Regions from separate parts of the Halomonas sp. BC1 genome, predicted to be linked through region 2. Evidence: predicted binding sites of a transcription regulator. Region 2 holds the regulator's gene; each other region holds the start of a gene.

Region 1 (9,650 bases), on a different contig from region 2:
CCCGCGCTTTCAACCGCTTCGTGGGCAAAATGGAAGAAGTGCTGATCGAAGTACGTACCAGCAGCGAAGCCGTGCACCACGCCGCCAACGAGATTGCCATGGGCGGGCAGGACCTGTCGCGCCGCACCGACAATGCGGCTTCCAGCCTGCAGCAGACGTCTGCGTCGGTGGAGCAGATCACCAGCACCGTCGCCCACACCGCCGCGTCGGCCCAGGAGGCCAACCAGCTCTCTCATGCCGCTTCTGAAGTAGCGAAAAACGGCGGTCAGGTGGTCTCGAACGTGGTGACGACCATGGAAGACATCTCCCAGGCCTCCAACAAGATTGGCGAGATCGTCACGCTGATGAACAGCATTGCCTTCCAGACCAACCTGCTGGCGCTCAACGCCTCGGTAGAAGCCGCCAGAGCGGGCGAGCATGGCCGCGGCTTTGCCGTGGTAGCCGACGAAGTGCGTAAACTGGCTGGCCGCAGCAGCGACGCTGCCAGCGACATTCAGAAGCTGATCGAAGACTCCCAGTCCCGGGTCAATAACGGCACCTCGCTGGTGCGCGAGGCTGGCAGCACCATGCACGATATCGTCGAGCACATTACCCGTGTCACCGACGTACTCGAAGAGATCAACGCCGCCACCAGCGAACAGAGTGATGGCATCAAGCAGGTCAACATCGCCGTGGCCGAGCTGGACCGGATGACCCAGGAAAACGCTGCCATGGTGGAAGAGTCCACCACCGCCGCCGAGCACCTCAAGGAGCAGGCAAACCACCTGACCGGCACCATCAGCAGCTTCAAGCTATCCGGAGCCAGCGCGCTTGCCTTGGGGTCACCCACGCTGCGCGATTACTGACACCCATGACGAACATTCAAGGAATGGGCGGCAGCGGGATGTCGTCGCTGCGCTGGGCACCGGCGGTCATTTCGCGGCAGAGGCGCAAAAACTCGCGCACGCCGGTGGTCAGATACTTGTGGCGATGCCAGATGAAGGTGAACTGACGCTTCAGGTCCAGCTCCGGCGTGGGTAGCGGCACCAGGCTACCCCGCCGGAAAGCGTCTCGTAGCGCCAGCCGAGAGACGCAGCCGATCCCCAGACCTGACTCCACCGCCCGCTTGATCCCTTCGGTGTGCTCCAGTTCCAGCAGCGTATTGAAGCGGCTGCGCCGATGGCGCGCCGCATGCTCCAGCGTCATGCGGGTGCCGGAGCCCTCCTCGCGCATGATCCAGTCTTCCCGCAGCAGCTGATCCAGCTCCAGATGAGCACGCCCGGCCAGTGGGTGCCGAGGCGAGCAGAACACGCACAGCTCGTCTTCTACCCAGGGCTGGCTGATGATCATGTCGTCATCGCACTGCCCTTCGATCAGCCCCAGGTCCAGCGAATGCTGGCGCACCCCCTCGATGATATGCCGCGTATTGCGCACCGCCAGCCGCACGCGGCTACCGGGGTAACGCTGCATGAAATCACTGATCAACAGTGTGGCCAGATAGTTGCCGATGGTCAGGGTGGCACCCACGTCCAGAGCGCCCACCCCCTGCTGGCCGCGCAGCAGCTCCTCCACCTCTTCGGCTCGGTCCAGCAGCGCCACCGCCTTGGGGAGCAGCTGGAACCCCAACGCGTTGAGTTTCAGACGTTTACCCATGCGGTCCAATAGCTGGCAGTCGAACTGGCGTTCCAACTCGGCCAGCGCCGTACTGGTCGCCGACTGGGACATGGCCAGCGCCCTCGCCGCCTGGGAAACGCTTTCGTGCTGGGCAACGGCGACGAAGACTTCCAGCTGACGCAACGTGTAATGCATGACCAGGCTCCTCCAGAAAAAGTGCTGCTCAACGAAAGCTATATCGATTTTAAAGATATACGTTATCAAGATAATTTGCTTAACAGATATACCACCCTTTATCTAGAATGAGCGCATCCTATAAAGCTATTTTTTATTCTTTTTTAGAATATGGCGAGCAAGGCTTAGGCCACGCAGCCACACACGCAGCCACAAAGGAGTCAGCATGAGCAAGTTTGCCCTGGAAGAAGTGCTAAGCGTTCACCACTGGAACGACACGCTGTTCAGCTTCCGCACGACACGTGAGCGCAGCCTGCGCTTCAAGAACGGCCAATTCGTGATGATCGGCCTGGAAGTGGCGGGCAAACCTCTGATGCGCGCCTACTCCATCGCCAGCCCGAACTACGAAGATCATCTCGAGTTCTTCAGTATCAAAGTGCCCGATGGCCCGCTGACCTCACGTTTGCAGCACCTGAAGGTGGGCGACCAGATCATGGTCAGCCGCAAGCCGACCGGCACGCTGGTATGCGACGACCTGCTGCCCGGACGTAACCTGTACATGCTCTCCACCGGCACGGGCCTAGCGCCGTTCATGAGCCTGATCCAGGACCCGGAAGTCTACGAGCGTTTCGAGAAGGTCGTACTCATTCACGGCGTGCGTGAAGTCTCCGAGCTGGCCTACGCCGACTTCATCACCAAGGAATTGCCCGCCCACGAGTACCTGGGTGAAGAAGTCGCCGAAAAGCTGGTGTACTACCCCACGGTCACCCGTGAAGAGTTCCACACCATGGGCCGCCTGACCGACCACATTCGCAGCGGCAAGCTGTTTGCCGACACCGGCCTGCCGCCCATCGACCCGCGCCAGGACCGCGCCATGATCTGCGGTAGCCCCGCCATGCTGGACGACACCAGCGCGCTGCTGGATGAGCTAGGCCTGAACATCTCCCCGCGCATGGGCGAACCAGGCGACTACGTCATCGAACGCGCCTTCGTAGAGAAGTAAGTCTAACGGTGAAGGGTGAAGGGTGAAGGGTGAAGAATAGATCGTAGCCTTTGACACCCCCTCATCTTATGCACAAAGCCCCTGTGGACGTTATCCACAGGGGCTTTGTGCGACTTACGCCTTACACTTCACCATTCACAAAATTAAACCGCGTCTTTGCCGGTTTCGCCGGTACGGATACGAATCACCTGCTCCAACGGCATCACGAAGATCTTGCCATCGCCGATCTTGCCCGTATTGGCCACTTGGGTGATCGCATCGATGACCTGTTCGGCCATATCATCGTCCACGGCTACTTCCAGCTTAACCTTGGGCAGGAAATCCACCACGTATTCCGCCCCACGATACAGCTCTGTGTGGCCTTTCTGGCGACCAAAGCCTTTCACTTCCGTCACCGTAATACCCTGCACGCCGATATCGGAAAGCGACTCGCGTACGTCATCAAGCTTGAACGGCTTGATAATGGCTGAGATTAATTTCATGACCACATCCTCTGGTTATGCAACGGTTGTCTTGACCGGATACAAGGCGGCGCGACGTTGACCCTCCTCACGCCCGTTGCACTTAGCATACACCCGCCAGCCCCGAGAATAAAAAGCCCTTGTGCCTGGCACGTATATGCGCCGCTACATACGGCAAAAGGCCTCCCATCGGGGAGGCCTTGAGTAGCAGTGCCGCTTGCTATGGCACGGCGCTTATTTCTTGACGCCAAACTCGGGGTAGGCTTCCAGGCCACACTCTGCGATATCGACGCCTTCGTACTCTTCTTCTTCGCTGACACGGATACCCATGACCGCTTTCAGCACCAGCCACACCACCAGGCTCGCCAGGAATACCCAGCCGAAGATGCCCACGATACCGATCAGCTGTGCACCGAAGGACGCATCGCCATTGTTCAGCGGCACGGCCAGCACACCCCAGATACCCACGACACCGTGAACCGAGATAGCACCCACAGGGTCATCCAGCTTCAGCTTGTCCAGCGTGACGATGGCAGCAACCACGATCAGACCACCGATGGCACCAATCACGGCGGCACCCAGCGCGGAAGGCGACAGCGGGTCGGCGGTAATGGCGACCAGGCCTGCCAGCGCACCGTTCAGTGCCATGGTCAGGTCCGCCTTGCGGAACCACAGTTTGGCCAGCACCAGGGCTGCAATCACGCCACCCGCCGCCGCCGCATTGGTATTCACGAACACTTGAGCAACGTTGTTGGCCGACACGGCATCCGACATTTTCAGCTCGGAACCACCGTTGAAGCCGAACCAGCCCATCCACAGGATGAAGGTACCCAGCGTGGCCAGCGGCATGTTGGCGCCCGGAATCGCGTGGATAGAACCGTCCTTGCCGTACTTGCCCTTACGGGGGCCCAGGACCAGAACACCCGCCAACGCTGCTGCTGCACCGGCCATGTGGACGATACCCGAGCCCGCATAGTCAGAGTAGCCAACGCCATCCAGCCAGCCACCGCCCCAGGTCCAGTAGCCAGACACCGGGTAGATGAAGGCGGTCATGACCACCGCGAAGGCCAGGAAGGCCCACAGCTTCATACGCTCGGCCACGGCACCCGACACGATCGACATTGCCGTTGCGACGAATACGACCTGGAAGAAGAAGTCCGAACGCATGGAGTAGTAAGGGGCATCCTCACCACCGGCCAGCACCGCATCGACGCTGTTCTCGGCACCGATCAGGAAGCCAAGGCTGGGCAGGAAACCGCCTTCGCCGCTGGAGTACATGATGTAGTAGCCCACCAGCAGGTACATGGTGCAGGCAATGGCAAACAGCGCAATGTTCTTGGTCAGAATTTCAGCGGTGTTCTTGGAACGCACCATACCGGCCTCGAGCATCGAGAAGCCGGCGGCCATCCACATGACCAGTACGCCGCAAATCAGGAAGTAAAACGTATCGAGCGCGTAGCTCAATTCTGTAAGCTCGTTCATCAGGTGTTCCCCGTGATCCAAGAGAAGTTATTGGTGGGTCGTCGTTGTGTAGGCTGGCCTATACCGCGTCGGCGCCGCGCTCTCCGGTACGAATACGAATGACATCTTCCAGCGGCGTCACGAATACCTTGCCGTCACCGATCTTGCCGCTGTTGGCAGCGCTGCAGATGGCATCCAGCACGCTCTCCAGACGCGCATCGTCCACGGCCACTTCCACTTTCACCTTGGGCAGAAAGTCCACTACGTACTCGGCACCGCGATACAGCTCGGTGTGGCCTTTCTGGCGACCAAATCCCTTGACCTCGGTAACCGTAATCCCCTGCACGCCGTTGTCGGCGAGTGCTTCACGAACGTCGTCAAGCTTGAAAGGCTTGATGATAGCGGTGATGAGTTTCATCCCGGATCTCCCCTGCTGGTTCAGTCCCACTCGGTGGAGAGCGGCGTGGCCGCCCGAATTTAGTGCTTGCCCTACTAATGCTCATACCGTGCCACTGGTTTTTTTCTTATTTAAATTCATGCCCTTAAACATTAAAAAACACGTTTCACGGGCATCAGCAGAGCGACTATCCACCTCCTTTCACCCGTCACTGCACTAAAAAAGCACATCACCAAAAGCTCAATGCTTCTTTTTGATGCATGAGCGCATTGAAGGAGAAAACGCACGCGGGGCATGCGGATTGCCAAAGGGTTGCGTATCCTTACAGGTAAGCTATCCACATTTATGCGCCACCGTTTAAGGAGAGAGCCATGACGCCCCAGGATCGCATCAGCCGTTTAGCCCAGCAGATAGGCGACCGTTTACAGAACGCTTCCCAGGCCCCGGAAGACATTCAGAAAGGCGTGCAGCAAGTGGTGCGGGGAGCCTTCGACCGCCTGGAGCTGGTATCACGGGAAGACTTTGATATCTTGATGGATGTACTGCAGCGCACGCGCGCGCGCGTCGAGGCGCTGGAGCGTCAGGTAGCCAGCCTGGAAGCCACGGTGGAAGCAGCCAGCGCCGCACAGGCCACGCCCATGGAAGCCGAAGTACCACCAGCCACCGCAGAGCCTGCCGAGCAAGACAAACCCACCCCAGGCAAGCCAGGCTGAAACAACGCTGGGTGCCTTTCCACAGGCCCCAGCATCTCCCTCCCCAAAAAATGAACAATAATCAATATCATTGACAGCATGAGCGAGCATGCTATCGTGCAGACTCGGCGTTAAATCTATCGGCGCTTTTTAGCACCATCACAGCGCATTTTTCAGGTCATTTAGCCCATTAGCTCATTGCCTCATGCGCCAGCCCTCCTGCGGTGCACCATCTGATATCACGCCATATCACGCCACACGCAGGTATATGACTTGGCTGGGCATCGCCCACCTTCGCCAATCACAAGGCGCTGCAGGCAATTCCGACGCCCCCTTGGTGACCGTTGACCCACTGCCTGCCCTCCGCCCTCCGCCCAGCGCTTTGCCCGCGAGCTGACCAACGCACTGTACGAACCGCGTGGCGAGCCAGGGTCATTGGCGTCTTACCCTAGGCGGCTTTTCCGGCCACTCCGGTAAAAAAATTTCGCCCTCAATCGTATCAATGACCTCATCAAACTGCTCAGGCGCGTGTTTCACCCCACACTCCCACACCACCACGACCCGCCACCCTATGGCCTCCAGCTCAGCCCGTTTACGCGCATCTCTACGCACATTCTCAGCGAGTTTGGTTTGCCAAAACTGCTTGCGGCTCGATGGGGTGGTGGCATAGAAACATCCTTCATGCCAATGCCAGAAGCACCCGTTGACGAAGATGGCGACCTGATAAAGCGGGATGGTGATGTCGGGCTTGCCGGGAAGCTCAGTCGAATGAACGTCAAAGCCGATATGACGCTGCTCCAGAGCGGCCTGGACAAACCGCTCTGGAGCCGTGTTCTTACCCTGAATGGAAGCCATCATGCGTGATCGAGTAAAGCGATCGACAATATCAGCCAAGGTACTCGCCCTTTCATCTGAAGGATAGAACCACTGCAAAAGACGATGGCCCGCTCAACCAACCCCCGGCACCGATCGTTTCGGCCAGGCAATCACAGCGCAAGGGGCATCTCGTACTGTTGCGGGTCGTCATCCGCTTGAAGGGCTACCGACTTGGCGGCGGCAGCCAGTATCCGCGGCTCCATCAACCTTGCCACGGCTTCGAACACAGGCACCACTACCGAGTTGCCAAACTGACGGTATGCCTGCGTATCGGACACCGGGATGACGAAACGGCTTTCTCCCGGCTGGTCAAAGCCCATCAACCTGGCGCACTCCTGGGGGGTCAGTCGTCTGGGCCGATGCTTCTGATTATGGTCACTATAGAAGTCCATGGCGTCATCGAAGCCTCGATCCACCAGAATCTCCGAACCGTCCTTGTGATAACGGGCAGAGAGCGTACGGGCGACATCGTTGGGCCGCGTCAAGCCAAAACCGAAACCGTTGCCTTTTGCACGATGCTTCTGGGCGTACTTGTACAAGTACTCCCATAACTTCGGCGTCAGGATGTACTTGTCGTCGACCTCCGGGTCCAGCAGGTCACCAAAGGCTGGGCGCTCCTTTGGGTACATTTTATGGATATCCCTCAGGGTAAACCCTTCATGAACACCCAGATCTCGACGGAACCCCACCAGAACGATGCGTTCGCGATGCTGCGGCAGAAAGTGCCGCGCGTCGATGACCTTGGGGTCCTGCCCTTTGGGCGAATTCACATCCGCCACGTCATAGCCTAGCTCATCCAGGGTCTCACAGATGATCCTGAACGTTTTGCCTTTGTCATGGCTCTTGAGGTTCTTGACGTTCTCCAGCAGGAAAGCGGCGGGCTTCTTGGCGGCCAGAATACGCGCCACATCGAAGAACAGCGTTCCCTGCGCATCACACTCGAAACCGTGCTTTCGACCAAGGGAGTTTTTCTTCGACACACCGGCCAACGAAAACGGCTGACATGGAAAGCCCGCCAGCAGTACGTCGTGATTGGGAATCTGCCGATCGATGTGCCTGTACGCTGTCTCTTCGTCGATGCTCAGGTCGCCGCTCAGCGTGACTTCACGAATGTCCTCATTGAACCGGTGCTTGCGCGGGTCACAAAAGTGATTGGCCTTGTAGGTACGAACGGCATATTTATTCCACTCCGAGGTAAAGACGCACTCGCCTCCAATCGCCTCGAACCCCTTGCGTATGCCACCGATCCCGGCGAACAGGTCGATAAACCGAAAGGATGGCTGAAGGTCACTGGGCCGGGGAGCAGGCAACATGGACACCATTTGCTGATAAGCTGCACGCGTCACTTTCGGCTCCGCCTTACCCTTGGCCCAGCGGTTGATGGTCTCGCGACACCAGCTCCCCTTGTCAGCCATGGCGAGCGCCTCGGCGATGGCGCCCTGATCATAAATCTCCAGAAGCTTATCCAGCAGTGCTCGCTCGCTGAGCGCCTCGTAAGGCGACTGAGAGGCGCTCGGCAGGCTGGCAACCACGCCAGAACTTGCACCTGTTTGGACATCGATAAGGTGAGACATGCAAACCTCTGGGTCAAATCTGTGACAATGGCGCACGATTGTATCCCAAAAAACGAGCTCCGCGAAGCGTTTACGGATGAATTCGGCTGTCGTACAACATCTGCTCCGTCACTGGCTGGTCAAGCTCCCCCATCGCCGCAAGGCGAATGTTTTTGGCGACGTCATCGACCGCATCATCCAGGGTTCCCAGCAGCTGGAACTCGGCGGCATTCACATAGCGAGCCTTCTGGCGGTCCGTGCCGGTAAACGACTGCTCAGCCCCCGTCTGCCATGATGGACGCTCACGTATCTGGCGCAAGGTGGGCGTGTCCAGCAGTTTCGCCAACAGCAACACGCGCTTACGCTCACCGATGCGGTTAAGCAGGTAGCCCGTTCCGCGCTGTTTGTCCCAGATCGGTTTGACCATGATCATGTGCAGCGTCTTGATCCCTTTACGCGCCAAGTCCTGCATGACCTGTAACTGGCCATTATTAATCCCAAAGAAGAGGCCGCCACGACCTCGCTCGACGTAGGGAAACTTGTGTTTTACCTCCAACTGCATGAGCGTCCCATTGGGCAGTCGCGCCACACTGTCGATATCCCAAACGCCATCGAAAAAAGGCTGTATCGCGCAATTTTTAAACAGTCGATGCAGGACGACATGTTTAAAAATATCGCGACTGTAATGACTAAAAATGCCTGACCAAAAAGCTTGTTGCGAGCGGTGTTCGTCAATGACCGCGCTGGTTGGCATTCTGAAACGGGGGGAGTCATATCCACGACTTTTCAACATGAACGATTGAATCGGAATATGCGTCCTGCCCTGCCACTCCTTGATGAAGAAGTCTCTGGCGCTCTCGTCGTAATAGCAATCGAATAGAAACTCATCCTTGCCCGACGCAGGGAGCAGGTGGCGACTCAGGTCAGCGGCGGCCTCGCCAGCCCCCGAGTGATCCCATAGCCACCACGCGTTGACGTAGCGGGTGCGGAGCCGTCGCTTGATGGTCAGTGTTCTGACCAGAGACACGGGCAACACGTGCACCTGCTGGGTCATCAACCTGTCCAGATAGTCATTGAAGACCGCTTCAATGACGAACCCTTCCAACATCCGGCTCTTGTCGGACCGAATCAGTATTTCCTTTAACCCGGCTTATTCACGAGACTCACCTGAAAACGAAGATGGCGAGTGGTTTTCTCTTGTAGAATCAGGATGTTCCTGCCAGAACACGATTCAAGAGGACCACTCGCCATGGGTGAAAGCCTATCCACCTGGACGCCCTCGTGCAACGGCTCTGTCCGTGTCGAGCTGAGCGGCCAGCGCACCACCAGCGACAGCGGCGCTCTGCTGTTGCGTGAAGCCCTCGACAACAGCGGCGTGATTGAGGCGCTCGAAGACAACCTGGTCGATCCGCGTCACCCGCTGCGTATCCGCCACTCCCT
Region 2 (10,188 bases):
CCGCTTGGCGCCTTCGAGCCGGCGCTGCGGGAGTGGTTGCAAAAAGACATCGGTGGCCGGGTGCCGCAGGGGGCGCTCAAAATGAGTCTGCCGTTTGGAGAGCCCGGTAGCGCGCCGCCATTCTCTGCCACGCTGGCGCTGCTGGTGCGCGAGGGCTACTTGCCGATAGCTGACGGTTGGCCGCTGCTGGAAGAGGTCGATGGCCGCTTGATATGGCAGGGGGGAGAGCTGAAGGCGCAGGTGGCGAGTGCCCAGAGTCAAGGGGTCCAGCTGTCTGATGGAGCCGTCCAGCTGGGTGAAGACAACATGCTGCGGCTGTCGGGGCAATTGCACAGCGATGGCGCCTCGCTGTTGCGCTTTCTCAAGGCCATGCCAGAAGCGGGCGAGTTGCCGCTCGACGAGTTCAGCGCTGAAGGCGTGGTCGACGGCAGCCTGGCGGCGGCGGTGCCTTTGGAGCATCCAGAAGGGCTGTTGCTGGATATCAACGTGGTGCCTTCTCTGGAGGTCGTGCGCTACCAACCGCTGCCTGTGTCACTGCGCCAGGTCGAAGGCGAGGTGAGCTGGCAGCAGTCGGGCGAGCAGCGGGCGCTGTTGGGCAATCTGCAGGGGCGTTGGCAAGGCGGGGGGATCCGCGCCGACTTTGATGAAGATCAGCAGCGGGTGCGGCTCAGCGGTGAGGTGGATAGCGCGGCGCTCTGGGCGTTGGCGGGTATGCCGGACACGGCACAAGAGGTGCTGCGCGGGCGCACGGCCTGGGAAGGCGTGGTGAACTGGGAAGACACCCCGACCTTGAGTTTGCAAAGCCAGCTGGTTGGGCTGACCAGTCAGCTGCCCGAGCCGTTCGATAAACGCGCCGAGCAGCCCTGGCCATTACGGGTGCGCGCTGATTTTTCCAGTGCCAGAGGGGAGGTGCGGATAGCTGATCTGCTGGCCATGCGTCTGGCGCTCAGAGAGCCAGAAGGGCTGATGGGCGAGGTCGCGCTGGGCAGCGTGGCACCGCTGGTGGAATGGCCCCAGCAGCCAGGCTGGAAAATCGATGCGTCTCTAAACACCATTGATCCCTTGGCCTGGCAGCAGGCCTTGTCGCCGCTGTTCGACAATGGGGCGGGTGGTCCGCCGACGTCCGGGGCGTTGCCGACCCTCGAAGCCGTGCTGAGAACCTCCTGCTTGCGTTATCGCGACGAGTGTCTGGGCGCCATGACGGCTTCCGGTAGCGCCGAGACGGACCGGGCACAGCTGCAAATCAACGGTGAGCTGCTCTCCGGTCGTGTGCACTATCAGCCACGGGAGTCGCGCCCACTGGACGTGGTAGTGAGCTATCTGGTCGCTGACCGTTTGCTTGATTTGCCCAGCGAAGAGGCCGCGAGCGAGGCGTCGTCGAGAGAGGTGCCCACGCCGGGCTCCTGGGTCGACGAGATCACTACCGAATACGCCGCCCCAGCCGCTATCCCCGATTGGCTGGCATCCGTACCCAATGGACGGCTGCGACTGGCCGAGCTCAGTGTGGGTGACGGGCTTTATGGCCCCCTGACCGCTTATTGGCAGACCAGCGCTCAGGGGCTTTCCATTGCGCCGGTGGGCCTGACCCTGGGGCAGCTCTCAGCGCGTGGGGAGCTGCATTGGGAGGGTAATCCGGTGACCAGTCGCACCCGCGCTGACCTGACGATTCAGGGCGGCGATCTGGGCACCGCCCTGGAGCGCCTGGGCCAACCCGTGGCCATGCGCAGCCGTACCACCAACGTTGCCGCTGAGCTTGCCTGGCCGGGGACGCCCTGGCAGTTTGCGCTGGCCCGCGCAGGCGGAGAATTGAGCACGGATATTCGTGACGGGCGCTTCGTGATGCTCGACTCGGCACCTGCACGGCTGGTGGGGCTACTCAATTTCGATAACATTCTGCGCAGGCTGCGGTTGGATTTTTCGGATGTCACCGGGCAGGGAACGGCGTTCGATCGGGTGCATGGCACGGCGGACGTGGCCCAGGGGCAGCTATTGCTGCGTGGCCCCCTACAAATTGATGCCCCTGCCACGACCTTTACGCTGACAGGAAATGTTAACCTCTTGCAGCGCGAACTCGATCAGCGTCTTGGCGTCACACTGCCAGTGAGCCAAAGTCTGCCTATCGCGGCACTCGCGGTGGGTGCCCCCATCGTCGGCGGGGCGCTCTTCATTGCCGACCGACTTTTTGGTGATGCACTGGCGCAGGCCACCACCATTCATTATCGCGTGCGGGGTCCCTGGACCTCGCCGCAGGTTACTTTAGAAGGCCCTCAATGACCGCACACACAAGCGATATAGAGTCTGCAGTTGCCATTTTGCTAACGCCGGGTGGCCTCGATCTGGAAGCCCTGGAGACGGGCCTTGGCTACGCCATGGGCGCAGGCATCGATTATGCCGATCTCTACTTCCAGCGTACCTGGCAGGAGGGGTGGGTGCTGGAAGATGGCGAAGTCAAGGAGGCGAGCTACAACATCGATGGCGGAGTGGGTGTGCGGGCGCTGGCAGGCGAAAAAACCGGCTTTGCCTACTCTAACCAGATTACCGCCGATGCTCTGATGGATACCGGACGCACCGCCTCGGGTATCGTGCGCAGTGGTAAGCAGTTGCCGGGCCAGCGTGTCGTGCCGGTGAGCGCGGCGGCGCGCTATGCGGGTATCGACCCGCTGGCAGGGCTGACCGCTGAAGAGAAGGTGGCCATGCTCAAGCAGGCTGACCGCGTGGCGCGGGCTGCCGACCCCAGCATCAGCCAGGTCAGTGCCTCGCTGTCCGGCACCTACGAAGTCGTGTTGGTACGTGCCAGTGACGGCACTCTGGCGGCGGACGTGCGGCCGCTGGTGCGCTTCAATGTCAGCGTGATCGCCGCCAAAAATGGTCGCCGAGAGCGAGGCAGCGCCGGTGGCGGTGGGCGCTACTCCATGGCGCGCCTGCGCGATGAGGGTGTGGCCGAGCGCTATGCCCAGGAAGCCGTGCGCCAGGCGCTGGTCAACCTGGAAGCGGTGGATGCCCCTGCCGGTCAGATGCCGGTGGTGCTGGGCGCCGGATGGCCCGGCATTCTCTTGCACGAGGCGGTCGGTCACGGCCTGGAGGGTGACTTCAATCGCAAGGGCAGTTCGGCCTTCGCCGGGCGAATGGGCCAGCGCGTGGCGGCCAAGGGTGTCACCGTGGTAGACGATGCCACGGTCATGGATAGTCGCGGGGCGCTCAGCGTCGATGACGAGGGCACGCCGGGCCAGTACACCCCTCTGATCGAGGATGGCATTCTCACCGGCTACATGCAGGACAAGCTGAACGCGCGATTGATGAACATGGCGCCAACCGGCAACGCGCGGCGTGAGTCCTTTGCCCACCTGCCGATGCCGCGTATGACCAACACGGTGATGCTGGCCGGGCAGGATGCGCCGGAAGACATCATCAAGAGCGTCAAGCGCGGCCTTTACGCGGTCAGCTTCGGTGGCGGGCAGGTAGATATCACGTCGGGCAAGTTCGTGTTTTCAGCCAGCGAAGCCTACCTCATCGAGGATGGGCGCATCACCTCGCCAGTCAAGGGCGCTACGCTGATCGGCAATGGCCCTGAGGCGATGGGGCGGGTATCCATGATTGGCCATGACCTGGCCATGGACACCGGTATCGGCGTGTGTGGCAAGGAGGGCCAGGGCGTGCCGGTGGGCGTTGGGCAGCCCACTCTCAAGCTAGACGAGCTGACCGTCGGTGGCACGCAATCGGGCTAGCCAGGCAGTACAGCTCGTCATGGGGGCGTGCGGATTAGAGTGCCAGGGTGTCGCGCAGGTGTTTGAACAGCTTGCGCGCGCTGGTCGGCGGTTTGCCCTGCTCACGCTCCTTGCGAGCGTTTCGCACTAGCTGGCGCAGGGTCTGGCGGTCGGCATCGGGGTAGTCGGCCAGGAATAGATCGACGGCGTCGTCGCCCTCGTCGACCAGCCGATCACGCCATTTTTCCAGACGATGAAAGGCATGGTCGCGCTGCTCTTTCTCTTGCTCGATGGCATCGAATACCCCCTGGATGGCGGCTAGATCCTCCTTGCGGATCAACTTGCCCACGTACTGCATATGGCGGCGGCGGCCTTCATGGGAGCGGATGCGCGAGGTTTCCTCGATGGCCCGCAACATATCGTCAGACAGCGGAAAACGCGCCCGTTCGGCGGGTTTCATGGCAATCAAGGTTTCGCCAAGCGCCTGAAGAGCATGCATTTCACGCTTGAGCTGGGATTTACTGGGACGCTCTTCCTGCTCGTCAATATCGAGGGGCTCGGGGCGTTGCTTAGGCATACAGACACTCACTGATTTGGATTCGTCGCCAGCATTATATCAGGCTGCGACCATAACATTGATTCGCCAATGCAATTGAGGCGAAAAGGAGACCATATGGCACAGGCATTTGATGCAGCAGCGCAACAGGCGCTACTGGCGCAGCGGGCGGAAGAAGCCCTTGGCCTGGCGAAAACGCTGGGCGCCGATGCCGCTGAAGTAGGCGCCAGTGTCGACCAGGGGGTGGGCGTCAGCGTACGGCTCGGCGAGGTCGAGACCGTCGAGCTTTCCCGTGACCAGGGAATCGCCATTACGGTCTACGTTGGCCAGCGCAAGGGGAGCGCCTCCTCCACCGATGCCAGCAGTGCGTCGCTGCGCGCCACGGTGGAAAAAGCCCTGGCGATCGCGCGTTATACCGGTGAAGACCCTGCTGCCGGGTTGGCAGATGCTGCGCTGATGGCGACCCGGTTGCCGGATCTCAAGGTGCATCACCCGTGGGCGCTCTCGAGCGAACAGGCCATCGAGCTGGCGCTGCGCTGTGAGCAGGCGGGGCGCAGCGTGGACGGTATTCACCAGTCGGAAGGCGCCTCGTTGTCCAGTGGCGAGGGCGTGCGGGTCTACGCCAATAGCCATGGCTTTCTAGGCACCCAAAAGGGCAGCAGCCATTCGTTGTCCTGCATGCTGATCGCCCAGGATGACAAGGGCATGCAGCGCGATTATGACTACACATCGGCGCGCAATCCCGTACAGCTGCGTGACCCGGAGGAGGTCGGGCGCGAAGCGGCTGCACGCACCCTGCGGCGGCTGGGTGCGCGCAAACCGCCTACCGGTACCTTTCCCGTGCTGTTCGACCCCAGCCTGGCCGCGGGCCTGATAGGCCACCTGATGGGCGCGTTGGCGGGTGGCGCACTATACCGTGAAGCATCGTTCTTGTGTGATCGTCTGGGTAGCCCGCTTTTCCCGGAGTGGATGGGACTGGAAGAGCGCCCCATGGAAGTCGGTGCCACCGCCAGTTCGCCCTTCGATGCCGAGGGCGTGCAGACCCGGGATAACCGTTTCATCGAGCAGGGCAGGGTCGCCAGCTACATGCTGTCTGCCTACAGTGCCCGCCGCCTGGGCATGCAGTCGACCGGAAACGCCGGCGGAGCGCGCAACCTGCGTCTTCTGGCCCCGCTGACATCGCGTGATGAGCTGCTGCAGCAAATGGGGCGGGGCATTTGGGTGACCGAGCTGATGGGGCAGGGGGTCAATGGCGTAACGGGGGACTACTCTCGCGGTGCCGCCGGATTCTGGGTAGAGAATGGCGAGGTGCAATACCCCATCGAAGAGTTCACCATTGCCAGCAATCTCAACACCATGTTCGCTGGCCTGGTGGGCATTGGCGACGATACCGATACGCGGGGCAGCATCCATACCGGCAGCTGGCTGGTGGATGCCATGACGGTGGCGGGCAGCTAACGAGGGTTACTGATCCTCGTCGAAACGTGCGTCGAACAGGGCCTGGATGGCATCCAGGGCCTGGTCGGCATCTTCGCCCTCTGCGGTGATGGTCAGCGAAGTGCCGCAAGGGGCCGCCAGCATCAGCAGCGACATGATGTTGGCGGCATCGGCTTTCTGCTGCTGTTTGTAAACATGAATGCGGGCTGAAAACTGCTGGCCGCACGTGACCAGCTTGGTGGCAGCGCGGGCGTGAAGGCCGCGTTGATTGGTCAGCGTTAAGGTTCTTTCAGGCACTCTGGTTCCTTTTTGCCGAGTGATATCAGGGTGAAGTCGTGTCGCTGGGGGGGATGGAAGAAGCGGCATCGACGGTAGCGGGTAATTCGCTTAGCGTGTACTGCAAGCCCAATTCCCGATGCCTGAGCTGAATGGCGCCAGTGCGCTTGACCAGCGCCTGCGCCAGTTGTTCCACCATGTAGACAGAGCGATGCTGGCCGCCAGTGCAGCCAATGGCCACGGTCATATAGCTACGTTGACTGCTTTGGTAGGCGGGCAGCCACTTGTCCAACCAGGCATGAATATCGTCACGCATGTCATCGACGATGGGGTAGCCGCCCAGGAAGGCCTGAATATTGGCATCGCGTCCGGTGAACTGCCGCAGGCTGGGGTCCCAATAAGGGTTAGGCAGGCAGCGCACGTCAAACACGATATCGGCATCCATGGGTACGCCCCGCTTATAGCCGAAGGATTCAAACGTCAGGGTCAGCTGGTCACGCCGTTGGTGAGCGACCTGATCGGTGATGCGACGGCGAAGATCGTGCACCGAGAGGCGTGACGTGTCGATCAACAGGTCGGCCAGATCGCGAATGTCGAGCAGCGTCTGCTCTTCCTTGTCGATGGCTTCTTCCAGGGTCATGTCACTATCCCGGGTCAGCGGGTGGCGCCGCCGGGTGGCCGAGTAGCGCTCCAGCAGAATGCGTGCGTCCGTGGTCAGGTAGATGACCTGAAAACGGATCTGGCGTTGACGTAGCTCTTCCAGTAACGCAGGCAACTGCTCCAGCGCCGTGGGCAGGTTGCGCGCATCGATGCTGACCGCCAGGTGAGTTCGCCCCCCTTGCTCGCGCAATTCATCGACCAGCGAGCCCAGCAGCATGGCGGGCAGGTTGTCGATGGCGTAATAGCCAAGATCCTCCAGCGCCTGTAGGGCGATGGACTTGCCGGACCCTGAGCGGCCGCTAATGATCACCAGCTGCATAGCGCATCTCTCTTGGGTATCAAAGGGATAGAGGGCTTGCCGTGTGCCTTGCTGCCTGGCAATGGCTGCGCTAGGCAGCCTGCTCGCGAATCTTGTCGGTCAGCAGCTCGAGCAATGCGCGCTGGCTACTGACATTGCGCAGCTGTTGGCGTGTGGCAGCGTCATTCATGATCGTGGCCACCTGCCCCAGCAGGGCCAGGTGCGTGTCATCGGCTTCTTCGGGAACCAACAGCACGAAGACCAGATCGACCGGGTCACCATCGATGGCATCGAAGTCGACGGGCTCGGCTAGCTTGAGAAAGCCAGCAATGGGCGTGCTGCAGTGAGGACTGCGTGCATGGGGGATGGCTACGCCATTGCCGATACCAGTGCTGCCCAGCCGTTCACGGCCAATCAGGCGACTGAAGACTTCCTGACTGTCCAGGCTGGGCGTGTTCTGAGCGATAAAGGTGCTGAAAAACTCCAGCACCCTTTTTTTGCTGCCCCCGGGCACGTCGTACAGCACGCGCTCCGGGGGGAGTATGGTTTCCAACGTCATCGGTTTAACGCACGCCAGCGCCTTGGGCGCGGGCTTGTGCTTTTTCCTTGTGTTTTACCAGCTGACGGTCGATTTTGTCCGCCAGGGCGTCAATGGCCGCGTACATGTCATTATCCTGCGCTTCCGCATGCAGGTCTGCTCCTGCGGCATGCAGCGTGCAAGCCGCTTGCTGGCGCTCCTTTTCGACAGATAAGGTGACCTGGACGGTCGTGATGTTGTCGTAGTGACGCTCAACGCGTTCCAGCTTTTCGTTTACGTAGTCACGCAAGGCGTCAGTCAGTTCAACGTGATGACCAGTGATGTTTACTTGCATTGACGTGCTCCTTATCCATCGGACTGTACTTCGATTGTAACCCTTTTTGGGCCATTGCAAAGCCCTCGCCGCGAGTTTGTTGGGCAAGAGCGTTTAACTAGCGCAAACGGCGTCGCTCGCTCGACGAAGGTATACCCATCGACTCTCGGTACTTGGCGACGGTGCGGCGTGCCACGGTAATGCCACCCTCTTCCAGCAGGGTGACCAGGCGACTGTCGGAGAGTGGCTTGCCTGGCGGCTCGTCCTGAATCAGTTTCTTGATGCGTGCTCGAATGGCCGTGCTGGAGTGGCTGTCGCCGCCCTCCTGGCCGCTGACCTGGCTGGAGAAGAAGTACTTGAGCTCGAAGACCCCGCGCGGGGTATGAATGTATTTCTGGGTGGTGACCCGGGAGATGGTCGATTCATGCATCTCTACCGCTTCGGCGATATCGGCCAGAATCAGCGGTTTCATGGCCTCTTCACCCTGCTCGAGGAAGCCTATCTGGCGGGCAATGATCTCGCGCCCCACGCGCAGCAGCGTGTCGTTGCGGCTCGACAGGCTCTTGATCAGCCAGCGAGCCTCCTGGAGGTGCTCTTTCAAAAACTGGTTGTCCTGGCTCTTGTCGGCGCGCTTGATCAGGCTGGCGTAGTCGGGCTGGATACGTAGCCGAGGCAGCGCTTCCGGGTTGAGTTCCAGATGCCAGCCCTCGTGATCGTGACGTACCACCAGGTCCGGCGTCACATAGCTGTCGTCGGTGACGCCGTAGGCGCTTCCGGGGCGAGGGTCAAGGCTGCGGATTAAACGAATGACATCGTCCAGCTGCTCGTCATCGAGGCTCAGGCGTCGTTTCAGCAGGCGCATGTCGTCCTTGCCCAGCGCTTCGAGAAACTGGCGTACCAGACGCTTGGCGGGCATCAACAGCGGAGTGTCTTCGGGTAGCGCGGCCAGCTGCAGCATCAGGCACTCGCGCAGGTCACGGGCGAACACGCCAGTAGGCTCGAACTGCTGCAGGCGCAGCAAGGTGTTTTCGACCTCGCGTTGGCTCAGGCCATCGTGGCCCTGCGCCTTGAGCCCCTCGCGGATGTCGTTGAGCGGCTGGGTCAGATAGCCGTTGGCATCCAGCGCATCGATGAGGCTCTCGGCAATGGCATGCTCACGCGCAGAGAAGTCGGTCATGGCCAGTTGCCAGAGCAAGTGCCCGTGAAGGCTCTGCCCGGCCGCCTGGCGCTCGAAGTCCGGGCCTTCGCTACTGCCGCCCGCGCTGCCCATGTCCTGGTAGGTGTCGGACCAGTCGCTGTCCACGGAGAGCTCGTTGGGAATGCTGTCTGCCCACTCGGCTTCCTGAGGCTCGCTGACCGCCTGTTCGCCAAACTCATCCTCCTGTTCGAGCATGGGGTTGGCATCCAGCGCCTGCTGAATTTCTTGACGAAGGTCCAGCGTCGATAGCTGAAGCAGCGCAATGGCCTGCTGCAGCTGAGGTGTCATGGTCAGCTGTGTGCCGATGCGCAGTTGAAGAGAAGCTTTCATGACCATCTGAGAACCACTCGTTAATCAGAAAGCTCCACCCTAGAGCGACTCTCCGTTTGGTGCAAGTGCAATAAGCATGCCACTAAATAAAATGTCTTCGTGGGCCATTATTTAAAGGCGGAAGTCGGCGCCCAGGTAGACGTCGCGCACCTTCTGGTTATTGAGAATTTCCTGGGGGTTTCCACTGGCTATGATGTGTCCGTCGCCAACAATATAGGCAATATCGCAGATATCCAGGGTTTCACGCACGTTGTGGTCGGTAATCAGCACGCCAATATGGCGCTTCTTGAGCGCGCGTATGATCGACTTGATATCGCCCACGGAAATGGGGTCGACGCCAGCAAAAGGTTCGTCCAGTAGAATGAAGGCGGGCTCGGTGGCCAGCGAGCGGGCAATTTCCACCCGTCGCCGCTCGCCGCCCGACAGGCTCATGCCCAGGTTGTCGCGAATATGGGTGATGTGGAAGTCTTCCAGCAGGGATTCGAGCTTCGCTTCTCGGCTATTGCGGTCCAGCTCCCGGCGCGTTTCCAGAATGGCCATGATGTTGTCGGCCACCGACAGCTTGCGAAAGATCGATGCTTCCTGGGGCAGGTAGCCGATACCCGCCAGCGCGCGTTCATGCATGGGCGCCCGGGTCAGGTCGAGATCGTCGATGCCCACCTTGCCAGCATCGGATTTCACCAGGCCGACGATCATGTAGAACGAGGTGGTCTTGCCGGCGCCGTTAGGGCCCAGCAGGCCCACCACGCTGCCCTGGGCAATTTCCAGATTGATATCCTTGACCACGCGGCGGCGTTTGTAGCTCTTGGCCAGATGCTGTGCATGGAGTGTCTTGACCGCTGCGGTGTCGGGGGTCATCGCTGTCACGGGGCGTCCTC
Region 3 (10,188 bases), on a different contig from region 2:
TTAATTATGAGCGCCCAGTAGCTGTGCAATCGAGGATGATGAACCCTTGAAAATATAATTTGAAGGATGTTAATGGCATGCCCAAATCAATTTGGTTTAAATATAAAGTTGTCAGATTGGCCGATAAAGTAGGTGATAAAAAAACTGCAATAAGGTATACAAATATAAAAGATTATGAAGTTCTTAGTGCGAGAAAAATTAATAGATGGAGGAGTGAGCTACCTAAAATTCACCATCCGCTTACGAAGAAGCAATATTTTTTTAATATGCAGTTTGATGAGGATTTCTCATCCTTACCAATATTAAACAGCGTAGGGATTTCGATTCAATTAATACCTGAAGAGCTCAAAAATGCTTTTTTCCATTACTGTAATGGTAGAAAGATAGGTCGCAAAATAGCTCAGCTGGTCGACTATGATTTATTAAATGACGACTTAAGTGTCAGTTTTTTAGGCAAGACTGTGCTTGCTGCCAATCAAGAAGATATTTTTAAAAGGTGCAGCGCTGCAGAAATTACTTTGGAAACTATTTACTATGATAAATTTATTAATGGAAATGAGATTTCAGCTGGAAATTTTTTAACCAAGGATGGCGGTAATTTTTTGTTCATAGAAAATGATTTCCCAAGGATTTTTTTAGAATACCTTACTTTTTCTTATCAAGAAATTTCGCGATTTTTTCGTAGAATTGTTGAAAATAAAGAGGACATAAAAAATATAGATCGCAAGGTTATTGATGGTGAAGTCCATAGTTATAAAAAGGCATCTATCATTTCTAATGTCTTTGTTGATTATGCAAATAACGAGCTAACATATGATTTTTTCAGGCATAGAGTTGATTCTCTTATGAATGAAAATAATCTTTGGTATTCTGGGGGTACCTGTTCTAGTATCCAAGCATACAATATATATAATTTAATCGGTTATGAAGGATGTAGAAGGCTTCTAACCACATATGTTTCTAATCCGTGTATTATGAGGAAAGGGTGGCCAGATCTTTTTGTTTATAATGACAATGGCTTTAATTTTGTAGAAGTTAAGGTGGGGGAGAATGTTTCCATTCATCAGGTTCAAACTCTAAGACTGTTAAATATGGCTCTTCCTGATTCTGTAAGAGTCGTAAGAGCTTATAGAAAATGACATGCTTTAGAGGGTTGAAAAAAATGAATAATATGTTGTGTTGCCTGGCCAGTTACTTATTACCATCCGCGTAGTAAAGGATAATAAGTTTCTAGATCGAAAAGTATATATTTTCTTAAAAAAGTCTAATTGTAATATGTCACAAAAATAATTTATCGGTCAGCAAGTTCCTCTTAATGTTCCAATGCAGGTAGCGCCGTAGGGCCATAATAGAATCAATCTAATTTGGTTGAACATGTTTTATAACCACAGAGTTGATGCTCATGTAGATAAGGTAAACGCTGAGAAAAGTTTTCTTTTCACACATTTTTCGAGTGATCAGATGATGGTTATCCAGCCAGCGTGGGCTCGGTGTTGTTGAACAAGGCGGTGAACACCACTACCTGGGGTGCCATGCTGTTTGGCAAACGCCTGAAAGTGTGAGGTTGGCGATAGGTAATCCTCGCTGGGGCCGTTCAGTATGCCTTGTGGATTGGGGAATGCATTGAAGAGTGATGAAGGGATGAGGGTGACGATCAGTGTGGGGGCGTTTCGGTAGAAAAGCGTGCTTTCAACGCGCTCAGTGGCGAGCCTCGCGGCAACCCCAGTGCTTGCCCGCTGAGGGTCTTCAGGCGGGTAGGGCAGGCATGCAGGCGCTGGAGCAGGTCGGTCATTGCCGTGACCTCCAGCTCGGGGTCGAAGCCTCCCAGGCGTTCCAGCCAGGTTCGGCTGATGGCCATGTAAGGGGGCAATGTGGCGTTAGGGCCACGTAACTGCTGCCAGAGGCGTTCTGGTAACCGAGGCGTCATCGCGCTGATGATCAGCGCATCCAGCGTTTGCGTATCCAGCTCGGGGTACAGCAGGGGCCATAGCTGTGAAGGCAAGACTTGCTTATGCATGGCCACCAGCAGCCATTCGGCCTGGCTGACATATGCTGCCTGATTCAGGCGTGCGCCCAGCTTTTTGTCGGGTGTCACGAGACAGTGAGCGTGGAAGCGCTGCTCCAGGGTTGTGAAGCGCTCATCCAGAAACGCGGCAGTCACGATCACGGGTACGAGGTGCTCGGCCAGGCCAGATTGACGAATGGATCGCAGGTGGCGAGGAAGCCAAGCTCCCGCCACGGAAGCATCGACGATAAAGCAAACCGTACCCATGTCAGTGGCTTCCTTATGTGGTAATGACTCACCTCTTTGTAATTTATTGTAGGTGTTGGTTTCTTTTCGTAGCAAGTGGAATGATCGAGAAGCGCATAAAAATAGACCGTCTGGCTAGTGCACTGATTTTGTGCAAAGACTGTTTTTTGCGTATTTTTTTGGTGCATATTGGGTGAGTGCAGTGCTCCATGTGATGACATGACGAGCCAATGCGACATCAAGAGGCATCAGGAATAATGATTTTTGCTTTTTGAATCATGCTGTTATTTTTTGAAAGCCATATTGGTGCAAAGTTGGCATGCTACGTGCTTATATTTTGTGACAGCTTCGTAGGCAGTTTTGTGAACAGTTTCATGGGCCGTCTGTCAGTCGTTAGCAGGTCATAGGCAGAAGCCTCTCGGCGTGCTACAACGATAGCCGGTCTGAAATGATCGCTGGGCGATTTGTTATCCATGGTCAAACAAACGTAAAGCGAACAAAAAAGACAAACGCGCCACGTGCCAGGGTACGTAGACGATTTGTTGAATAACACTTTTATCGATAGCTTACTGTTTCAAGCTTTAAGCCACGCTCATACCGGAGGACACTATGTCAGCCAAGACTCTTGCGCTAATCGAAGAACACGATGTTAAGTGGGTAGACCTGCGTTTCACCGACACTCGCGGTAAAGAGCAGCACGTGACCGTGCCTGCGCGTGACGTGAACGAAGAGTTTTTTGAAAACGGCCAAATGTTCGATGGTTCTTCCATCAATGGCTGGAAGGGCATCAACGAGTCTGACATGATCCTGCGCCCGGAAGACGGCACCGGCTTCCTGGACCCCTTCACCGAAGACGCCACCCTGATTCTGCGTTGCGACATCATCGAGCCTGCCACCATGCAGGGCTACGACCGCGACCCGCGCTCCATCGCCAAGCGCGCTGAAGCCTACCTGCAGTCTACTGGCCTGGGCGACACTGCGTTCTTTGGTCCTGAGCCTGAATTCTTCATCTTCGACGAAGTGCACTGGAAGTCTGACATTCAGGGCTCCATGTACAAGATCACTTCCGACGAAGGCGCCTGGGCCACCGACAGCAAGGTCGAGACAGGCAACCTGGGTCACCGTCCGCGCGTCAAGGGTGGCTACTTCCCGGTTCCGCCGGTCGACAGCTTCCACGATATCCGTGGTGCCATGTGTAACACCCTGGAAGCGATTGGCCAGACCGTCGAAGTACACCACCACGAAGTGGCCAACGCTGGTCAGAACGAAATCGGCGTGAAGTTCAACACGCTGGTGAAGAAAGCTGACGAAGTTCAGGAAATGAAGTACGTGATCCACAACGTGGCGCACGCTTACGGCAAGACCGCTACCTTCATGCCGAAGCCGCTGGTAGGCGACAACGGTTCTGGTATGCACGTACACCAGTCGTTCTGGAAAGATGGTCAGAACCAGTTCGCGGGCGATGAGTACGCTGGCCTGTCTGAAATGGCTCTGTACTACATCGGCGGTATCATCAAGCACGCCCGTGCTCTGAACGCCTTCACCAACGCTTCTACCAACTCGTACAAGCGTCTGGTACCTGGCTTCGAAGCGCCGGTCATGCTGGCCTACAGCGCCCGTAACCGTTCTGCTTCCATCCGTATTCCGTACACTGCCAGCCCGAAAGGCAAGCGTGTCGAAGCACGTTTCCCTGATCCGACGGCGAACCCCTACCTGGCGTTCTCTGCCATGCTGATGGCGGGTATCGACGGTATCAAGAACAAGATCCATCCTGGCGATGCCATGGACAAGAACCTGTATGACCTGCCGCCGGAAGAGGGCAAGTCGGTTCCCACCGTGGCTCACAGCCTCGATCAGGCCTTGGAAGCACTCGATGCTGACCGTGCGTTCCTGACCGAAGGCGGTGTATTCACCGACGAGATGATCGACGCTTACATCGAACTGAAAATGGAAGACGTCGAGCGTATCCGCATGACGACTCACCCGATCGAGTTCGACATGTACTACAGCTGCTAAGCTGATGGCATGACTGCCAAGATCACCCTTGCGGTGTGACGAGCCAAAACCCCGCCTCGGCGGGGTTTTTTATCGCCGAGTAAGTGTGTGCACTATAATGGTGCATTGAATTGGCTAAATCTTCCGTCCCTTGCGCTATAAACGCCCGAGCGGTATCGGTAGGCTGCCCCTAAGCCGTGCATGGCGCCGTTTTGGGTAACCTGGCGCGCTTTTTGCACTTCCTCAGCTAAATCTCTAACGCAACGGTTAGCGACGCTTCAGGACACGCCATGTATCAGCGCTTATTGGAACACCTCACCACGGCGGTACTGCTGCTGGACGGCGAACTTCGGGTTCGCTGGATGAATCCGGCCGCCGAGGCGCTGCTGGCGGTGAGCTTCAGTCGGGTACAAGGCATCAGTCTGGACACCCTGCTGGGCGGCGATGAGAGTATCGATGACGTGCTGGCCAAGGCACGCGATGCGTTTCACCCTTACACCCAACGCGAAGCGCGTATTACGCCGCTCAACAGTGAACCCTTGACGGTGGATTACACCGTGACGCCGCTGTCCGCCGACGAGCTGCTGCTGGAGGTGGAGCCCCGGGACCGGCTGATGCAGATTTCCCGGGAAGAAGCGCTGACCACTCGCCAGGAGACCATCAAAGTGCTAGCACGTGGGCTGGCCCATGAGGTGAAAAACCCCTTGGGCGGTATCCGCGGCGCGGCGCAGCTGCTGGAGCGCGATCTGGACGACCCGGCCTTGCGAGAGTTTACCCACATCATCGTCGAGGAAGTGGACCGTTTGCGCGATCTGGTGGACTCCATGCTGGGTCCCAACCGCATCATCAAGCATGAGCCGGTGAACATTCACAAAGTGCTGGAGCGCGTGCGTGCGCTGCTGTTGGCCGAGCATCCGCAGGTCACCGTTCATCGCGATTACGACCCCAGCTTGCCCGACCTCTCTGGCGACGAGTCGCAGATGATTCAGGCCGTGTTGAACGTGGCCCGCAACGCGGTACAGGCCATGAGCGAAGCCGACACGCCGTCCCCCACGCTGACCCTGCGCACCCGTGCCCGCCGCCAGTTCACCCTGGGGGCCGAGCGCCATCGGCTGGTCAGCGAGGTGGGTGTCATCGATAACGGCCCCGGCATTCCCGATGCGTTACGTGAAACGCTTTTTTACCCCATGGTGTCAGGCCGCGCGGAAGGCAGTGGCCTGGGACTATCGATTGCTCAGTCAATTTTGCACCAACATCAAGGATTGATCGAATGCGATTCCCGACCCGGACACACCGAATTTCGTTTACTGATTCCATTGGTTATTAATTTACCGGAGATGCGTCATGACTGAGGCGACACGTACCGATGTTGCACGGGTGGTTATCGTCGATGATGACCGCGCTATCCGCTGGGTGCTGGAGCGCGCGCTAGCGCAACCCGACCTGGATGTAGAGTGTATCGAGCGGGCGGATACGGCGCTGGCTCGGCTGCTGGAAAATCCACCAGATGTGCTGGTCACCGATATTCGCATGCCGGGAATCGACGGCCTCGACCTGATGTCTCGCGTGCGTGCGGCTCACCCCGATCTGCCGGTCATTGTCATGACCGCCCACTCGGACCTGGATAGCGCGGTGGCCTCTTATCAGGGGGGCGCTTTCGAGTACCTGCCCAAGCCCTTTGATGTCGACGAAGCGCTGGCGCTGGTGCGGCGCGCGGTGGCCCATGCCCGCGAGCGCCAGCGGCCGGTCAGCGTACCGGAAGGGCTGAGCGCCGAGATCATCGGCGAAGCGCCTGCCATGCAGGAGGTGTTTCGCGCCATTGGCCGCTTGTCGCACTCCCATATTACGGTATTGATCAACGGGGAGTCGGGCACCGGTAAAGAGCGGGTGGCCCAGGCGCTGCATCAGCACAGCCCGCGCTCCGGCAAGCCGTTCATTGCCCTCAATATGGCGGCAATTCCTCGTGACCTGATCGAGTCGGAACTGTTTGGCCATGAGAAAGGCGCCTTTACCGGTGCCGCCCAGCAGCGCCAGGGGCGTTTCGAGCAGGCCAACGGCGGTACGCTGTTTCTGGATGAAATTGGCGACATGCCCGCCGAGACGCAAACGCGCCTGCTGCGGGTGCTGGCCGATGGCGAGTTTTACCGGGTCGGCGGCCATACGCCGGTCAAGGTGGATGTGCGCATCATTGCCGCTACCCACCAGAACCTGGAGTCTCTGGTGGATGAAGGGCGTTTTCGTGAGGATCTGTTCCACCGCCTGAACGTGATTCGGGTGCACCTGCCGCGTCTGGCCGAGCGCCGTGAAGACATCCCCCGCTTGACGCGTCACTTCCTGGCGGAGGCGGCCAAGGAGCTATCCACCGATATCAAGGTGCTGACGCCCGAGGCAGAAGCTCACCTGACGCGGCTGCCGTGGCCGGGCAACGTTCGCCAGCTGGAAAATATCTGCCGTTGGCTCACCGTGATGGCATCGGGGAGGGAGATCCTGATCGAGGACCTGCCTCCCGAGCTGCGCTCGGTCAGCGCGCCAGAAGGAGGCGCTTACGGTGATTGGCGCTCGGCCTTCCGGGATTGGGCCGACCACGCCCTGGCCGAAGGGCATACGCACCTGCTGGAAGAGGCGGTGCCGGATTTCGAACGCATTCTGATCGAAACCGCCCTGAAGCATACCGGGGGGCGCAAGGGGGAAGCGGCCGAGCTGCTGGGCTGGGGGCGCAATACCCTGACACGCAAGCTCAAGACGCTGTTGCCCGCGCTAGCCGACGAGTAGCCCTGTTGGCAATCGCCGTCGGCTCGGCGATGCTGGCCCGGAACCACTAAAAAGCCCGCTGACACGGTCAGCGGGCTTTTTCATGGTGCGCCAGGCATGGCGCGCAGCGCCCGACGGGCGCTGTTTCCGAGGGTGGTGCCTCGGAATGACTTGGGGGTGAAAGTCCCCTACGGACCCTGATAGCGGGAACCGTTAGCCGAACAGCAAGGGTGTCCGTCGCGAGACGGAATCTGAAGGAAGTTGGAGGCAAACTCCCGGCCCGACGAACAGAAATCGCATACGAGGCTGTCGCCACCTGGGCGAGAGGGCCAAGAAACTCGAAGCCCAATAGCTATCCGGAAGGGGCGGCAGTAGATGCGGCGGGTGTATGGGAGGAAGGTCGCGCGTCTTACCCTGGGAGGTCTGATGGTCTGCCACAGTGCTACCGGCGCCGAGAGGCGGCGGGATGGGCCATCAGACGTCAGCAGAGGCCATAGTAAGTGCCGATTCACCCCGGCACCAAGGGCCGAACATGAAGAACCGCGAGTAGGCGATGATGTCTCGAGGATCGATCATGAAGACCGAAACTGACGCGGATACCGCCACCCACCCAGAGGGGCAGGGGCAGTACCCCGCGTCCCGGCCGGGGGGCGTCGAGACGGTCCCGGCGTCGTCATCGTGGACGAAAGCGGAGCTCGCCCCGCTCATGGAGGCCGTGGTAGAGAAGGCCAACATGGCGCGGGCTTACCGCAGGGTGGTCGCCAACAAGGGCGCGCCGGGTGCCGACGGTATGACGGTGCAGCAGCTGGCGGACCACCTGAAACAGCACTGGCCGACGCTGCGCGAGCGGCTGTTGGCCGGTGAGTACCACCCCAGCCCGATCCGAGCCGTCGAGATTCCCAAGCCCAAGGGCGGAACGCGACAGCTCGGCATTCCCACGGTCACCGACCGGCTGATCCAGCAGGCGCTGCTTCAGGTGCTGACGCCGATTTTCGATCCGGATTTCTCCGCATCGAGCTACGGCTACCGCCCTGGGCGCAGTGCCCAGCAGGCCGTCTCGGCGATGAAGGCCCATGTCACCGCCGGCCGCCGCTGGGCGGTCGACCTCGACCTGGAAGCCTTCTTCGACCGGGTGAATCACGACCTGCTGATGGCCCGGGTTGCGCGCCGCGTCCGCGACAAGCGGGTGCTACGCCTGATCCGCCGCTATCTGGAAGCCGGGATGTTCCAGGACGGCCTGGTCGCGCCACGCCGGCAGGGCACACCTCAGGGCGGTCCACTGAGTCCGCTACTGGCCAATATCCTGCTGGATGACGTGGACAAGGAACTGGAACGCCGGGGCCACCGCTTCTGCCGCTACGCCGACGACATGCAGGTGTATGTCAGGAGTCGGCGGGCGGGTGAGCGCGTCATGGCCAGCCTGAGTGATTTTCTCGAGAGCTCACTCAGGCTGACGGTCAATCGCGACAAGAGTGCGGTGGACCGACCCTGGAACCGGGGGTGTCTGGGCTACACGCTGACCCGGCACAAGTTGCCGCGGCTGACCATCGCCAAGACCAGCCTGCAGCGCCTGATGCAGCGTGTCCGTGAGATCCTCAAACGCGGCAGAGGGCGCAATATCCGACGCGTCATCGAAGAACTGGTGCCAGTCCTGCGAGGCTGGGCCAGCTACTTTAGCCTCGTCGACGTGAAACGCCCGCTGGAAGCGCTGGATCAATGGACACGTCGCCGATTACGCTGTGTGATCTGGCGGCAGTGGAAGCGCCCGACGACCCGGCGCCGGAAGCTTCTGGCGCTAGGCCTGGACGCATACCGTGCCTGGAAATCAGCGGGGAATGGGCGAGGAGCCTGGTGGAATGCGGGTGCCTCGCACATGAATCAGGCCCTGCCGCGGAAGCGGTTCGACGGGCTGGGCCTGATCTCGGTACTGGATACGGTAAGAGGGCTTAACCGTTCTTCATGAACCGCCGTATACGGAACCGTACGTACGGTGGTGTGGGAGGGCGCCGGGGGTGACCCCGGCCCCTACCCGATCCATCCTGTTCACGGCATGCGGGGCAGCTTAGTCGTCTGCACCTGGTACGCCGCCCAGCTCTTCGATCAGCGCCTTGTAGCTTTCGGTCTGCTCGGTGAGGGTCTGGGTGACTTCGTCTTCCGACAGGTACACCACCGGCATCAGGATGCGCTCTTCGGTGATCTCGATGAAGCGCTCATCCTGAGTGGCGGCTTCCAGTGCTTCTGCCAGGCGCTCGACGTGGGCATCCGGCGTATTGTTGGGCACCATGACCACGCGAATTTCTGCCGGGTTGATGTCATAACCGGCTTCTTGCAGGCTGGGCGCATCCGGGAAGGCTACCAGACGGTCTTCTGCCAGGCTCAGCAGTACCGGCATTTCACCCGTTTCTGCGTAGCCGGAGTGGGTGCCGCCGCTATAGGCGAAGTCCACGTCGCCAGAGAGAATCAGCGGTGCCATGCCAGCGCCGCCTGCCGTGGGCACGATGCGCAGGTCAAGACCTTCCTGCTGGGCAATGTACTCGATGATCATGCGATCCAGAGCGGTCTGCGTGGCGTAGCTGGTGCCGGGGTTTTCGCGGGCATACTCCACCAGCGACTCCCAGCTGTCACCAAAGGGGCGATTCTCGCCGGTCACGATAGCCGACTGGCCCAGCGTCACGCCCGCCACGTAGCGGAAGTCGTCCAGTTGGTAGGCGGTTTCCGTGGCCAGCGGGCCGTAGGTGATGGTCATGGAGGTGCCAAAGGCAAAGGTGTAGCCTTCGTCGTTATTGTTGGCCAGGCGAGTCAAGGCCACGCCACCGCCCGCGCCCGGCTGGTTGACCACGTTCACCGGCTGGCCCAGCTCTTCTTCCAGTACGTTGGCCAGCACGCGGGCTTGAATGTCGGTGCTGCCGCCTGCGCCAAAGCCGACGACCATGGTCAGCGGCTTGCTGGGGAAGTCATTGGCCTGGGCGGTGCCAGCGGCCAGGGTCAGCGCTGCCGAAACGATGGCGGTGGTCAGAAGATGCTTTTTCATGGTGGTTTCCTCGATGGTTTTTTCTTGGTAGTGAAGGTTGCTCGGTTTAGCCGTGTTGCCGACGCTGCCGGTACTGGCGATAACTGCTCCACAGTAGGTGCAGTACCAGCAGGCCAGTGGCGACCACAAACGTCAGTGCAATGGGGCGCTGCATGAGAAT

The links. Region 2 encodes sigma-54, which starts transcription at its own class of promoters, with help from an activator protein. Its sites were predicted from a motif close to TGGCACNNNNNTTGCTNT; they were not measured.
Region 1: B7L72_RS07125 (P-II family nitrogen regulator) is a predicted target of sigma-54. The motif match lies at 5,187-5,204, and genes of this name have one in related genera.
Region 3: glnA (glutamate--ammonia ligase) is a predicted target of sigma-54. The motif match lies at 2,567-2,584, and genes of this name have one in related genera.

The regions. Positions count from the first base shown of each region.
Region 1 is NZ_LFGS01000007.1:91,079-100,728, forward strand. It holds partial or broken gene B7L72_RS07100 (methyl-accepting chemotaxis protein) at 1-845, shown strand, start outside; gene B7L72_RS07105 (LysR family transcriptional regulator) at 862-1,788, opposite strand; gene B7L72_RS07110 (ferredoxin--NADP reductase) at 1,994-2,770, shown strand; gene glnK (P-II family nitrogen regulator) at 2,914-3,252, opposite strand; gene B7L72_RS07120 (ammonium transporter) at 3,466-4,713, opposite strand; gene B7L72_RS07125 (P-II family nitrogen regulator) at 4,772-5,110, opposite strand; gene B7L72_RS07130 (accessory factor UbiK family protein) at 5,461-5,802, shown strand; gene B7L72_RS07135 (very short patch repair endonuclease) at 6,214-6,675, opposite strand; gene dcm (DNA (cytosine-5-)-methyltransferase) at 6,768-8,231, opposite strand; gene B7L72_RS07145 (hypothetical protein) at 8,302-9,264, opposite strand; partial or broken gene B7L72_RS07150 (IS1380-like element ISPsp9 family transposase) at 9,421-9,650, shown strand, end outside.
Region 2 is NZ_LFGS01000012.1:200,440-210,627, reverse strand. It holds gene B7L72_RS10535 (YhdP family phospholipid transporter) at 1-2,274, shown strand, start outside; gene tldD (metalloprotease TldD) at 2,271-3,725, shown strand; gene yjgA (ribosome biogenesis factor YjgA) at 3,760-4,281, opposite strand; gene pmbA (metalloprotease PmbA) at 4,378-5,718, shown strand; gene B7L72_RS10515 (HPr family phosphocarrier protein) at 5,725-5,994, opposite strand; gene rapZ (RNase adapter RapZ) at 6,020-6,952, opposite strand; gene ptsN (PTS IIA-like nitrogen regulatory protein PtsN) at 7,023-7,490, opposite strand; gene hpf (ribosome hibernation-promoting factor, HPF/YfiA family) at 7,495-7,803, opposite strand; gene B7L72_RS10495 (RNA polymerase factor sigma-54) at 7,901-9,316, opposite strand; gene lptB (LPS export ABC transporter ATP-binding protein) at 9,422-10,168, opposite strand.
Region 3 is NZ_LFGS01000008.1:7,370-17,557, forward strand. It holds gene B7L72_RS18210 (hypothetical protein) at 78-1,139, shown strand; gene B7L72_RS07340 (hypothetical protein) at 1,655-2,272, opposite strand; gene glnA (glutamate--ammonia ligase) at 2,861-4,267, shown strand; gene glnL (nitrogen regulation protein NR(II)) at 4,537-5,598, shown strand; gene glnG (nitrogen regulation protein NR(I)) at 5,591-7,018, shown strand; gene ltrA (group II intron reverse transcriptase/maturase) at 7,704-8,960, shown strand; gene B7L72_RS07370 (tripartite tricarboxylate transporter substrate binding protein) at 9,060-10,028, opposite strand; gene B7L72_RS07375 (tripartite tricarboxylate transporter permease) at 10,075-10,188, opposite strand, start outside.